One region of the Lysinibacillus sp. UBA5990 genome, then DNA from elsewhere that is predicted to be linked to it. Evidence: a T-box and tRNA genes for the amino acid it is inferred to sense, from the RefSeq annotation. Region 1 holds a T-box; the other regions hold tRNA genes.
The links. A T-box is a leader RNA that pairs with one kind of tRNA and senses whether it is charged. The one in region 1 lies ahead of serS (serine--tRNA ligase), so its partner is inferred to be a tRNA-Ser.

Region 1 (4,641 bases):
AAGTAGGATCATCATCTGGGATGGATACGTTATATGGCATTTACTTGTCATTAACTAAGGAGTGAAAGAAATGGGAAAAAGTGTAGTTATTGCTTTAGGTGGTAATGCCATTTTACAGCCGAAACAAGAAGCAACTTATGATAATCAATTTAAAAATGTAGTGTCGGCAACAGGCCATATGGTGGAAATTCGAGAAGCGGGTCATAACATCGTCATTACACATGGTAATGGTCCGCAAGTGGGGAATATCATTGCCCAAAATGAAGCTGCGAAAAATGTAGTCGAACCACTACCAATCCATGTTTGCAACGCAGAATCACAAGGTTTCATTGGTTATATGATGGAAACAGCTTTAAAAAACCATATGAAAGAACGTGGCATAGCTACAAATGTGGTTACATTGTTAACGATGGTTGAAGTCGACAGGGATGATCAAGCTTTTAAAAATCCGACTAAACCAATCGGTGTATTTTTCTCGGAAGAAGAAGCGAAACGTTTAGAAGAGCAAGGCTTTACTATGGCAGAAGATGCTGGGCGAGGATATAGAAGAGTTGTCCCTTCACCAGAACCAAAAGTGATTCATGGTATAGATGAAATTAAACGTTTAATTGATGAAACGATTGTTATTTCATCTGGTGGTGGCGGTATACCTGTATATCGTGAAGACAGTGGTCAATTACATGGTATTGAAGCAGTCATTGACAAAGATCGTTCAGGATTAAAGCTAGCGCAACAAGTGAATGCAGAAGTTTTCATGATGCTAACAGATGTGCCAAATGTCTATATTAATTTTGGTAAAGAAAATGAGCAAAAGCTAAGCCACATTACCGTAGCAGAAGCTGAACAGTATGTTGCAGAAGGACAATTCCCGGCAGGTAGTATGTTACCAAAAATGCAAGCAGCTATAGAATTTGCAAAATTAGGGAAAGAGTCAATCATTTGTTCAATCGATCAAGCAGTAGCTGCATTAGATGGAAAAGCTGGTACACGTATTACAAAATAAGTTTAACGTATGGTTCAAGAACCATCATCCATTAAGTTTGCAAAGTCATGAAGTGAGTAATCACGGTCTATAGACGTTGCAAACTTTTTGACGCTTCAAAAAGTTTTTCATTTGTAGAATTAGTGTGGAAAAGGAGTTTGAGACATTCTATGATTTCCCAGCCATTCACACACTATTAAGTGGTGTGTTTTTCAATAGAAGAGAAGAAAAGAATCTGGAAAACGTGAAGGAGAAACAAGTAGTTGATTTTGTTGAGGAAAAGACGAGGAAAATAGTAAATTAGTAATTTTTTTCACATTCCCGAAATGGTTTTGAAACTTAATGAAACGAAAGACCTCATAGTTAAAAAATTACTTAAACTTTGAGGTCTTATTTATATACCACATAAATTAACTTATCTTCGTTATCGTTAACATCATTACTTAAGCAATAGTAATTTAATGGAATAATTATTGATGAGATGGACTGGGAGAGTAACACCTTTCAAGCACAAGAGGCAATTGGCAGAACATCTAGTGTACTGTTCTTGGTATGGATGTTGTTTAACATAGTCAATATAAGTTGATTTTTTATTAAACAAAATTATCGAATCTTTTCTTAAATTTACTTCTGAATACTCTTACTTTTGTTTGGGCAATATATTTTTGAACATTAAACGTGATTATATAACTTTCAATTCTTTTTTGATTTAAAAGTAGGCGTGACGGACAGGGGTTGCAGTTCTATTTGGTGGAGGTCTTAGAAATAAAATGGCCATTTGAAAATTCTAAATAAAGATTTGGTAAGTAAAATTCTCGAAGCACGAGGTACAATTTAAATTTCAGGAGGAAAAAATTATGACAAAAGATTTCTACACTACACTTAAAGAAAGACGTTCTTACTACGGAATTAGTAAAGAGATAAAAATATCGGATGAAAGAATAAAAGAAATTGTAGAATTTGCTGTGAAATATACTCCATCAGCATTTAATTCCCAAACAGCGCGTATTGTTGTCTTATCTGGTGACGCACATAATAAATTATGGGACATCACCACGGAAACATTAAGAAAAGTAGTTGGAGATCAAGATTTTTCAGGAACTCAACAAAAAATGGATTCCTTTAAGGCAGGTTATGGGACAGTATTATTCTTTGAAGATCAGGCTGTAGTTAAATCGCTTCAAGAGCAATTTGCACCCTATGCTGAGAACTTTCCAATTTGGTCAAATCAAGCATCAGGTATGCACCAATTAGTCGTATGGGCGGGATTGGAAGCAGAGGGATTAGGAGCTTCTTTACAACATTATAATCCACTAATTGATGATGAAGTGAAAAAAGAATGGAATATACCTAAAAATTGGAAACTTATTGCACAAATGCCCTTTGGTAACCCAACGGTAACACCAGGTGAAAAAGATTTCCGACCACTTGAAGAGCGAATGAAATTTTATAAATAATTAATTACAATATATCCCACACCATGTATCAAACCAGTACCGTAACGGAACTGGTTTTTTTGTACGTAGAAACATTAATTTCTTTAAATAATTAGGCTTATTCTTATCACATATCTCATATTCGTGATAAATGGAAAGGGGGTTTTTAAATGAGTATCAATTGCTTAGAGCAAGGGTATAAAAGTTTTTGTTAAGTTTCATATTACTATTGTACGTCTCTCCTTATAAATGAGAAGAACTCATAATCATAATAAACATACAAATAGTTGTAAAATAGCAAGCTAAACGTAAAGTACTATTGCAGAAAGGCCAAATAATAAAAAATTTATCATAGATAGGAGAGCAAAAAATGGATATCTTCCTAGCAATTTTACCAGCTCTGTTTTGGGGAAGTATTGTGCTCTTTAATGTCAAGCTTGGTGGTGGTCCCTCCACTAAGTTATTTAACCTAAAAGGTTTTTTCTTTAGATATTAAATGGTACATTCTTCAACAATCAGGCGCAATTGCAGTACAATTATTGTTCCAGAAACGGGCAAGATTGAGAAGTATCTTGTAAAGGCATTATGGGTTATAGAATAATTTGTATCCTATGGTATGACTTGAAAAATATGTTTTAATATAGTACAGTAGGTTAAAATTTAATAACTGAACACGATGATGGGAAGTAGTAGCAAGCACGTTTTTTTAAGAGAGTCAGCGGTTGGTGGAAGCTGATAAAAGCACTTGTGAATCCGTCCCGGAGTTGCACAGTCGAAGTCAATGAAGTAGGCTGTTGCCGGCTGAAATGCCGTTATGAAGTAAGTGGATTAGGTATGCCTAATCAATTAGGGTGGCAACGCGGGTAGCTCTCGTCCCTTTTTAGGGGTGGGGGCTTTTTTGTGTTTATTTTTATTCAAAATGGAGCTATGCGAATAGCCTGCAACGCTATTTCACCAAGACTTAATGGATGCAACGATTCTCATCATTAAACTACTGGAGGTATGACTATGTTAGATATTAAACGCGTACGCGATAATTTTGCGGAAATTAAAGAAATGCTATTAACACGTAATGAAGATTTAGGAAACTTAGATGACTTTGAAGATTTAGATGCAAAACGTCGTGAGTTAATTGCTAAAACAGAAGAATTAAAGGCAGAACGAAATAAAGTATCTGAACAAATTTCAGTGATGAAGCGCAACAAAGAAAACGCAGATGAAGTGATTGCTCGTATGCGTCAAGTGGGCGATGAAATCAAAGAACTTGATATTCAATTAAATGATGTGGAAGAGCGCTTTAAAGATATGATGATGCGCCTGCCGAACGTTCCTCATGAATCTGTACCAGTGGGTACAACAGAAGATGACAATGTTGAGGAATATACATGGGGTGAAATTCCAGCATTTGATTTTGATATTAAAGCACACTGGGATATAGCTACAGATCTAAAAATTGTGGATTTTGAACGTGGCTCGAAAGTAACCGGTAGTCGATTCTTATTCTACCGCGGCCTTGGGGCTCGCTTAGAACGTGCGTTAATGACATTTATGATGGATTTACATGCAGAAGAGCATGGCTATGAAGAAATGCTGCCACCTGTCATTGTTAATCGTGATAGCTTAACGGGTACTGGAAATCTCCCTAAGTTTGAGGAAGATTTATTTAAATTAGAGGAAACAGATTATTTCATGATTCCAACGGCAGAGGTACCTGTAACAAACTTCTATCGTGAGGAAATTTTACTAGCTGAGGCTTTACCACAAGGCTTTGCTTCTTATAGTTCGTGCTTCCGTTCAGAGGCAGGCTCTGCGGGTCGTGATACACGTGGTTTAATCCGTCAGCACCAATTTAACAAAGTAGAATTAGTACGCTTTGTAAAACCAGAGGAGTCATATGAGCAGTTAGAGCTGTTAACGGGTCATGCTGAAAAAGTACTGCAATTACTAGGTTTACCATATCGTAAATTAAAAATGTGTACAGCCGATTTAGGCTTTACTGCTGCGAAAAAATATGATTTAGAGGTTTGGATTCCTGCACAAAATATGTACCGTGAAATTTCTTCTTGTTCAAACTTTGAGGACTTCCAAGCACGACGCGCAAATATTCGCTTCCGTCGTGACCCAAATGCAAAACCAGAATATGTTCACACATTAAACGGTTCAGGTCTTGCGATTGGTCGTACAGTTGCCGCTATACTAGAAAATTATCAACAAGCCGATGGA
Region 2 (4,641 bases), on a different contig from region 1:
TGTCTCCAGTACCAGCAACACCTACGATTAATGTAGAAATAATAATCGGTACAACAATCATCTTAATAAGATGTAAAAAGATATCCCCTAATGGTTGTAAATATGTCTCAATCTTGGGGTTTCCATAAAAAATACCACCAACAATGATCCCTAAAATCAAGCCGATTAAAATTTGAGCGGCTAGACTGATTTTAAATTTCTTCTTCAAACCCTTTGTACCCCCTGATATTAAATTTTTAGGACACGCCTTACTTTAATAATACGGAGGACTTATGGAATCCGACAAAATCCGAGAAAATTAATTTAATTTTGTTAAAATGTCTGAATATAGCACTTGAATAAACTTCTTAATATTTACCTTTGCTTTACGATTGTCATGGTCTTCAATCTGAGTCATGAGTTGACGAATTTCTTTAAAATCGAAGTAGCGAGGGGCATAGTATTCAAACTCAGAGTTGGTGTAATCGACAACACCTAAGTTTGCAAGATTAATCATGGCAGCTAATATCGTTCTGCGCACACGCTGTTCTATGGCTTTACTTTCCTTTAAAATGTCATCAGGTGTTGCCTTTGTTACAGCAGCGATTTCTTCATAAAGCTCCTTTAATGGAGGGAGGGGTGCAATCTTATGCTGATGAGCAAGTAAAGTTTCGATAATAGCTATAATATCCTCGCTCCCAATCTCACCGACAATACCCATATCATTTAATATGGACTGAATATGGTCTCGTGAAGTTGCTTTATTTGCTTTTTGCTCACTTAATTCAATATTTGTAAGTGATTGACGAATAACTAACAATGAATTTTTCAGCCGAAATTGTTCTGTAGTTTTTTTCAAAACATTTTCAACCTCAATGCGGTTAATCGGTTTATGAATGAAGAAATCTATTCCCTGCTCATAAGCCTCACCAACCATTTCTTTATTCACAACCTGAGAAATCATTATAAATTGACCCTCAAAGCGATTTTGAATAAGATGTTCGACTGTTGCTATACCATCAAGCTTTGGCATCAGTAAATCGATTAGCACAATCTCAGGCTGGGTCATTAAAATTTGTGGTATGGCATCCTCTCCATTGCGAGCTTCGCCAATCACTGTACCTAACCCACTATCTTCAATAATTTGTTTTAACATGACACGACTTGCGCGATCGTCGTCTACAATAAAATACCTCATTTAAGTCTCTCCCGTTTGAATAGTTTGCGTAGGAATTATGATTTTAAACGTTGTGTATTGATTGTTTGATTCAACGGTTATGGAGCCTTTTAATTTTTCTATTAGTTCAGCAACATGTGAAAGGCCAATGCCAGTAGCTGCGACACCTTCTACATTATATTTTGTGGTAAATCCAGGTTCAAAAATAATAGAAAAATCATTCTGTGAAATTCCCTTTCCATTGTCACATATTGTTACTACAGTATTATCCTCTTGTCGTTGAATAGCAATAGAAATGATACCTTGTTCTTCGATAGCCTCCACTGCATTGGCAGTTAAATTATTTAAAAGCGCAAGCAGTGCAATATGTTCCTTTGTTTGAAAATCGAAGTCTATACTTGTTTCGAACTGTATATTCTTCCCAAGTAATTCAGCGTACTTACTATTGCCGTCTTCGATATAATGTAATAATTCTGATAATATAAAGGGCCCGAAGCTTCTCTCACCAACAATCTTTGAAATGCCCGCATAGATGCGTTGTGAATCCTTTTTCACTTCATGAATTTCCTGGGCAATATGAAGAGCTTGCAAGCTTTCCGCTCGATATCCTTGAGCTTTTAATTGCCGATATAATTCAAAACCGCTAGCTGTTATGGTTTCAATATGGTTCATGGATTTTTTTAAATACAGAGTCTCAACATAGAGGTCAGATCCAATATTCAGCATCTCTTGTACACGTTTTTTTTGTTCGGCGATCAATATAGAGCTATATATACCAACTACAAAAAAGCTTCGTAATAAGGCCACTGCTAATAGGATCAAAAGGTCGTGAAGAAATAAAAATGTATAAGTTTGTACAAAAAATCGGAAAATTTGTTCGGCTAAGTTACTAATGACCTCACTAAAAGCGACGAGTAAACCAAGCTTTAGTGGTTTTTCTCTATATGTTTGAACATCTAAAATTTGTAGGCATATAGCAAACAATACATAAAATAATCCTGCTGGTAAATGGTTAAATATGCTCTCTAATACGGGTATATCATGTAAATAGGAATTAAAAACACGAAAAATGATTGTCACTATACTTGTAGCAAACCCAGCTAAAATAATGGGAGTGGGTTTAATTAATGTGCATAAGAAAAAGATAATGGTGCCTAAACCAAAGCGAAATGTCGTATTGGCAAACGGCATAATTTTAATTTCACTACCAATTGCGGTCAAAACAGCAATCAAAATAACCCAAGTGAGGGAAGTGCGAGCTATATTTTTTTTCGATGGCAATTTGACAACCTCCCATAAGCAATATAATAAAAAAATACCACAACCGAGACGGAAGTGGTATTTAACAAGTCATACATACAATTTTGGCAAAAAAAAAACGGCTACATTCGTAGTCGGAAATTAAAAACTGGAGGAGGTAGAGGGATTCGAACCCCCGCGCGGTGTTACCCGCCTGTCGGTTTTCAAGACCGATCCCTTCAGCCAGACTTGGGTATACCTCCATGTTATATTGCTTTGCTGTCTTTCGACAAAAATAAATTTATCATAACTTAAAACCCAAGTCAATAATTTTTTTACAAAATATCGTGATGTTAAAAATACATAGGTAATAAATAATTTGTGCATTAAGTTGCAATTTATACAAACAGTCAGTATACTAGTTATTGCCGTGCTAGGTGGGAAGGTAGCGGTGTCCTGTAACTCGCAATCCGCTCTAGCGAGACTGAATTCCTTTTTCGAGGCTGTCCGTATTGTTTGGTCTGCCTTCTGCACGTAGTGTTGACGATTGGGTCCTGCGCAATGGATACCCATGAACCATGTCAGGTCCGGAAGGAAGCAGCATTAAGTGGTCATATCCATGTGCCGCGGGGTTGCCTAATCTGAGCTAACGACAGGAGTAACGCTTATGTGCGGCTGTCAAGGAAAGGTGCACGGCATTAAATTGCCAACTCAAAGCATCCGTCTACTATAAGGCGGGTGCTTTTTTTATTTTTTATTTAGTAACTTCATTTTATATATAAGACAGCAAATGCTATAATAAGACTATTCTATTTAATGGAGAAGGAGAGAGAAAAACAGTGACGTATCAAGCATTTTACCGTGTGTATCGGCCGCAATCTTTTCGAGAGATGTCCGGTCAAGCGCATGTCAAAAGAACGCTACAAAATGCTCTCCTAGCGAATAAAACGACGCATGCTTACCTTTTTTCTGGGCCACGTGGTACTGGGAAGACAAGTACAGCTAAAATTTTTGCAAAAGCTTTAAATTGTGAACATGCGCCTGCGAAAGAGCCTTGTAACGAATGTGCTACATGTATAAGTATTACGGACGGTTCGCATCCTGATGTCATTGAATTTGACGCAGCTTCAAATTCACGTGTTGAAGAGATTAGAGATATTATAGAAAAAGTTCGTTTTGCTCCTGCAAGCAGCAGATACAAGGTGTACATTATTGATGAAGTGCATATGCTTTCTACAAGTGCTTTTAACGCTCTTTTGAAAACATTAGAAGAGCCGCCTCCTCATGCGGTATTTATTTTAGCAACAACAGAGCCTCATAAATTGCCTGCAACAATTATTTCTCGTTGTCAGCGCTTTGATTTCAAAAGACTTTCTACCAATGATATTATTGAACGTATGAAAGTTGTCTTAGAAGATATTGAGCTGCCGTATGAAGAGCAAGGCTTAAAAGTAATAGCGCAATCTGCTGCAGGGGGAATGCGTGATGCTTTAAGTTTATTGGACCAAGTAGTATCTTTCAGCGGAGAGAAGCTAAAGCTTGAGGATACCTTGCTAGTTACAGGTTCAATAAGTCAGGATGTTTTTTATGATTTAGCCGAGGCACTCAAAGCGAAAGATGTTGCACAAATGCTTGCGTTATTAGAACAACTAATTGCTGATGGTAAAGATCCACTGCGTCTTTCAGAAGATTTAATTACATTTTTCCGTGATTTATTATTACTTCAAACAAGTGATGATTTAGCTGAATTATTAGAGCTCGTGTCTCCTGAGGAACGTGTATTATCCTTGGCGCATGAATTTGCACCGAATATGCTTTATGGCTATATTGATATACTTGCGAAAACTCAGCAAGAAATGCGATTTTCTCACCATACGAAAATCTATTTAGAAACGGCATTACTTAAAATGGTACAGTTTTCGGGAGGGAGCACTAATCAAGCGGTAACTACAACGAGCGATACGGCTATTAGCCCTGATCTTGCTCAAAAAATTGTAGCGCTTGAGCAGATGGTTCAACAATTATCCGTACAATTACAATCAGGGGCTCCTGTGCAAGCATCGCAAACACCAAAAGAGCAAAGACCACGTGCTAAAAATCCAAACGGGTATAAGGCTCCGACAGGTCGTATTCAAGAGGTACTAAAGGACGCTACAAAGCAAGATGTTCAACGTATAAAATCGATTTGGGCACAAGCACTAAATCAATTGCAAAAATCTCAATCTGCGCTTTTAGCTGAAGCTGAA
Region 3 (4,641 bases), on a different contig from region 1:
CTAATTTCCCTATCATATAAGCACCTCTTATAGCTAGTATACGAACTATTAATTTTACTTATATCATGAGTGAGGCGTATAGTAAAACCATATGGATTTTACATCACTTTACAAAAGTTAAATGAGGAGAGATTAAGTTGGAACGTGTAATCGGTACAGTTGTAAGAGGTCTTCGTGGTCCTATTATTAACGAAGGCGATCATATTGAACAAATCGTTGTAGATACAGTGTTAAATGCTGCGAAAGTAGAAGGTTACACTATTGAGGATCGAGATATTGTGACCGTAACTGAGTCAGTAGTAGCACGTGCACAAGGGAACTACGCAACAATTGATGATATCGCTGTGGACGTGGCAGCGAAATTTGGCAATGATACTGTAGGAGTTATTTTCCCTATTTTAAGTCGAAATCGTTTTGCTAACTGTTTACGTGGTATTGCTAAGGGCGTTAAAAAGGTTGTCTTAATGCTAAGCTACCCATCAGATGAGGTTGGTAATCATCTTGTCGATATCGATGAGTTAGATGTAAAAGGCATTAATCCTTGGACAGATACATTAAATGAAGTGGAATTCCGCGAGCATTTCGGCTATAAAAAGCATACATTTACTGGTGTAGATTATATTGAATACTATAAAGAATTAATTGAAGCAGAAGGGGCTACATGTGAGGTCATCTTCTCCAATAACCCAAAAACAATTTTAGATTATACAAAGAGTGTTCTAGCATGTGATATTCACTCACGTTTCCGCACAAAGCGCATTTTAACAGCAAACGGTGCTGAAAAAGTTTACAGCCTTGATAATATTTTAGCTGAATCCATCAATAGTTCTGGTTTCAATGCTGAGTACGGTCTACTTGGCTCTAACAAAGCTACGGAAGATAGTATTAAGTTGTTCCCTCATACTTGCCAACCGATTGTTGACGGTATCCAAGCTAAAATCAAAGAAGCTACAGGAAAAACTGTAGAAGTTATGATTTACGGAGATGGTGCATTCAAAGATCCTGTGGGTAAAATTTGGGAGTTAGCTGATCCTGTTGTTTCTCCAGCATTCACAGCCGGATTAAATGGAACTCCTAACGAGGTTAAATTAAAATATTTAGCAGATAATGACTTTGCTGATCTTCGAGGAGAAGAGTTAAAAGCTGCTATTTCTGAATACATTCAAAATAAGGATGAAGATTTGACAGGTCAAATGGCTGCACAAGGAACAACACCTCGCCGCTTAACTGACCTTATCGGCTCTTTATCTGATTTAACATCAGGTTCAGGAGACAAAGGAACTCCTATGATTTACATTCAAGGTTATTTCGACAATTACACTAAATAATATATAAGAACTCTCGTACTAGTGACGAGAGTTCTTTTTTGGATGGAGGATGACAGGAATCGAACCTGTAATCCCTATATTAAAGGGATATGCAGCCTAGCAACTTCCTCATATATACGATGGTTGATTTATTGTATAAAGTATTACATTTTTCTCAGTCCTTTTCATAAATTAATAAATTACGTTTATTTTAAACGGTTAGGTATTACTTTTTCTTGTAGCCAGTGTTCGCTTGTTTGAACATGGTGAGGTCTCACAAATTTGCCCAAATTATATTGGAAATCATCATAATGAAAGGATCCGGCATTTCGAATGACATAACCCTCTTGCTCACCATCAAACATTGATTTTCCCGTAAACATTCGTTTTATTTTATTCTCATCGAAAATCCCTCTGTATAAAACAGGCACCGTTTCAACACCTAATTTTTCCGCAAAGGCAACTGTCTCATCCCAACTTAAACAAATATTATTTTCATTCCAAATACTAAATAAATAAAAATAACTTGTTAATGCCTGATAATATATAGAATGCTTAGCATACATATTTTCCCCACATAATCGCCAACTATCTGGAATCTGATAAGAAAAACTAGCATGAAATGTTTTGACCCAATGTCTAGAAGGATGGTTAGCTGAATGGATGCTTCTAGCATGCATATAGTCTTTGTACAGCGTTGTTCCTTCTCCATCTAACTTTTCAGTGACAACAACCTCTTTTCCAATAAAATGATTCACATTTTTAGCAACCTTGTCGTCATGTGTATAGCTTCTGCTCCATGGTAAATGAAAGCTTCTTGGATATTTCATTAATTTCATCATATTTACACTTCCTTTCTCTACTGTTTATTTAGCAAATTGGTCGGCCTCACGGAAAAAGTAAAGTCTTGTTAATAAATCCCCATCTAATAAATGATAGATTTCACTTCCCCCTCTATCGCCACCATACTGGATTAACATATGGAATTGCACTAAATAGACGACCTTTAAAACAAAATCCTCTTCAAAGCCCAATTCGAATAAAAAATGACAAACTATCTGTGCTGATACGTTTTCATGGCCAAAATAGCCAAATCGTTGTTGCAGTGGCTTATATTTTTTACAAAATGGCTTGCCAACATCATGGAATAATGCTGCTACTTGTAATGCCAGCTTATCACTTTCCGAATAGTATTCATTGATATAGGCAAAGACAAAATAAGTATGCTGACATAATAGAAATTGGTGATGTGGATTTTCTTGATTGAAATGATAAATCTCTTTAAAAGGTGGGATTGCTCGAAGTGTTTGAAAAAGCTCCTCATAATTGGGCTCACGTTGAATAAGCGAAATAAATTGTTTTCGAGAAATTGCATAGGGGCTGGATTCATGTACGATATGCACTTCATCAAATCCTTCTCCCGCCGTCGGAAATTCTAAATGCTTGCTCATTTTCTCCATCACCACTAATGGTACATTTCTCTTCCGTTGTTGGTTTCTAGCTACACATATGGAATAGGGTGTGTCAAAATAATAGCATTCCTTCCTAATCGAGCTTGGCAATTTACGCAGTGCAAATATCCTCCGTTCCCGTTCAATATTAGTGGCATCTACAATGACCGTATAACCCTTTGCCACAAGGTCATTAAGACGCTCATATAATGTACGAAAGACCTGACGTGATTTCTGTTTTGTTGCGTCACCAAATAACTCCTGACGTATAGCGTCACTCGAAAGGACAACGGCATTTTCTCTTTTCGCTAGCTGTTTCACAAATGTGCTTTTTCCACTTCCAGGTAATCCCACTGTAAAAATTACCTTCATCTCTTTTCACCTCCCTTCAAGTTTCTATATCGTATAAGATAAACAATCCTTTAGTGCTTTTCAATATATCCTTATAAGCAATTTAAAAGGCATGAGTCATGTACTATATCGCACTCATGCCTTCTATATGAATTATTTTTAGCTTACTTCCCTCTTAGGGACATAGTGTTCGTGCAATATTTTCAAAGTAACGAACACCATAAATTAGAGCTTCTTCATCAATTTTAAAACGAGGATGGTGTAATGGGTACGCTTCTCCAAACTCTTCGTTATGTACCCCTATAAATTGCATCGATGAAGGAACAACTTCTGAAAAATCTGCGAAATCCTCAGTACCAAACATTGGTCCAGGTAACTCCTTCACACCTGTATCTCCCACAATCTCTCCCGCTATACGGCGAGATAACGCTGTTAACTCTTTATCATTTGTAACAGAGGGACATCCTAGCTCCCATTTAATTTCTACCTTTGCACCGTGCATGGAAGCAATACTTGTAGCTATCTTTTCTAAATGCTTTCGCGAATCTACACGAATCGTGGGGTCTAGTGAACGAATCGTTCCACCAAGCTCTGCTGTATCTGCAATAATATTTAAGGCCGTTCCACAATGAAATTTTGCCACCGTTAAAACAGGCGCATGTGTACTAGGTACTTTACGTGACACAATTGTTTGCAGAGCTACAACTATTTCAGAACCAATAAGTAATGGATCTATAGCGACCTCTGGTGTAGACGCATGGCCGCCCCGACCGTAGATTTTAATTTCAAAATCATCTGCTGCTGCAGTAAATTTACCTTCTTTCATAGCAAATTGTCCTACCTCATAATCAGGGCTCACATGTAGAGCAAAGGCATAATCGACATTTTCTACAATTCCTAGGGCTACTAGTTGAGCAGCTCCTCCAGGCGTCACCTCTTCAGCATGCTGAAAAACAAAACGAATTTCTCCACAAAAATCTGTCCCACGCTCAGCCAATGCTTTTGCTGCACCAAGTAGCATCGCTGGATGGGCATCATGACCACACGCATGCATGACTCCAGGATTGGTTGATTTAAACAGTAAATCCGTTTCTTCTTCAATCGGCAATGCATCAATATCAGCTCGTAGTAAAATGGTATGCCCCTTATTTTCTGTTTTCGTCCCCTTTAAAAATGCGCATACACTCGTCTCTGTTAAACGCTTCACCTCTAAATGTGGAAAGGCTACTAGTTGATTATAAATATATCGGGCTGTCTCATGTTCCTGATGTGATAATTCTGGATACATATGCAAATGCCTACGCCATTTAATTACCTGTTGTTTTAAATCAATTGTTTCTATCAATTTAATCACTCCTACTATATGATTTATTTTATTAAAAGGGTCCATAGTTTATGAGATGCGCAATAACTAATAAGACAATCGCTAAGCTTGTCTGGATAAGGAAATAAGGAAATACCCATCTTACCCATTTTGAAAACGGGATACCTGCTATTGCTAATCCTGCTAATAAAACTCCACTTGTTGGAAT

Region 2: it encodes a tRNA-Ser, which carries the amino acid that the T-box ahead of serS (serine--tRNA ligase) is inferred to sense. The anticodon was not compared.
Region 3: it encodes a tRNA-Ser, which carries the amino acid that the T-box ahead of serS (serine--tRNA ligase) is inferred to sense. The anticodon was not compared.

What each region holds. Positions count from the first base shown of each region.
Region 1 covers NZ_DJAY01000015.1:1,369,592-1,374,232, forward strand. The annotation lists gene B3D94_RS19385 (DUF2877 domain-containing protein) at 1-65, shown strand, start outside; gene arcC (carbamate kinase) at 71-1,003, shown strand; gene B3D94_RS19395 (nitroreductase family protein) at 1,840-2,439, shown strand; gene B3D94_RS19400 (hypothetical protein) at 2,789-2,914, shown strand; T-box leader at 3,086-3,299, shown strand; gene serS (serine--tRNA ligase) at 3,427-4,641, shown strand, end outside.
Region 2 covers NZ_DJAY01000006.1:2,069-6,709, reverse strand. The annotation lists gene B3D94_RS04170 (cation:dicarboxylate symporter family transporter) at 1-208, opposite strand, end outside; gene B3D94_RS04165 (response regulator) at 299-1,177, opposite strand; gene B3D94_RS04160 (sensor histidine kinase) at 1,178-2,437, opposite strand; tRNA gene B3D94_RS04155 (tRNA-Ser) at 2,566-2,658, opposite strand; RNA gene ffs (signal recognition particle sRNA large type) at 2,824-3,091, shown strand; gene dnaX (DNA polymerase III subunit gamma/tau) at 3,235-4,641, shown strand, end outside.
Region 3 covers NZ_DJAY01000009.1:86,773-91,413, forward strand. The annotation lists gene B3D94_RS06025 (LysR family transcriptional regulator) at 1-16, opposite strand, end outside; gene B3D94_RS06030 (coenzyme F420-0:L-glutamate ligase) at 138-1,328, shown strand; tRNA gene B3D94_RS06035 (tRNA-Ser) at 1,368-1,439, opposite strand; gene B3D94_RS06040 (RNA ligase family protein) at 1,514-2,149, opposite strand; gene B3D94_RS06045 (AAA family ATPase) at 2,174-3,130, opposite strand; gene B3D94_RS06050 (M20 metallopeptidase family protein) at 3,285-4,454, opposite strand; gene B3D94_RS06055 (YfcC family protein) at 4,486-4,641, opposite strand, start outside.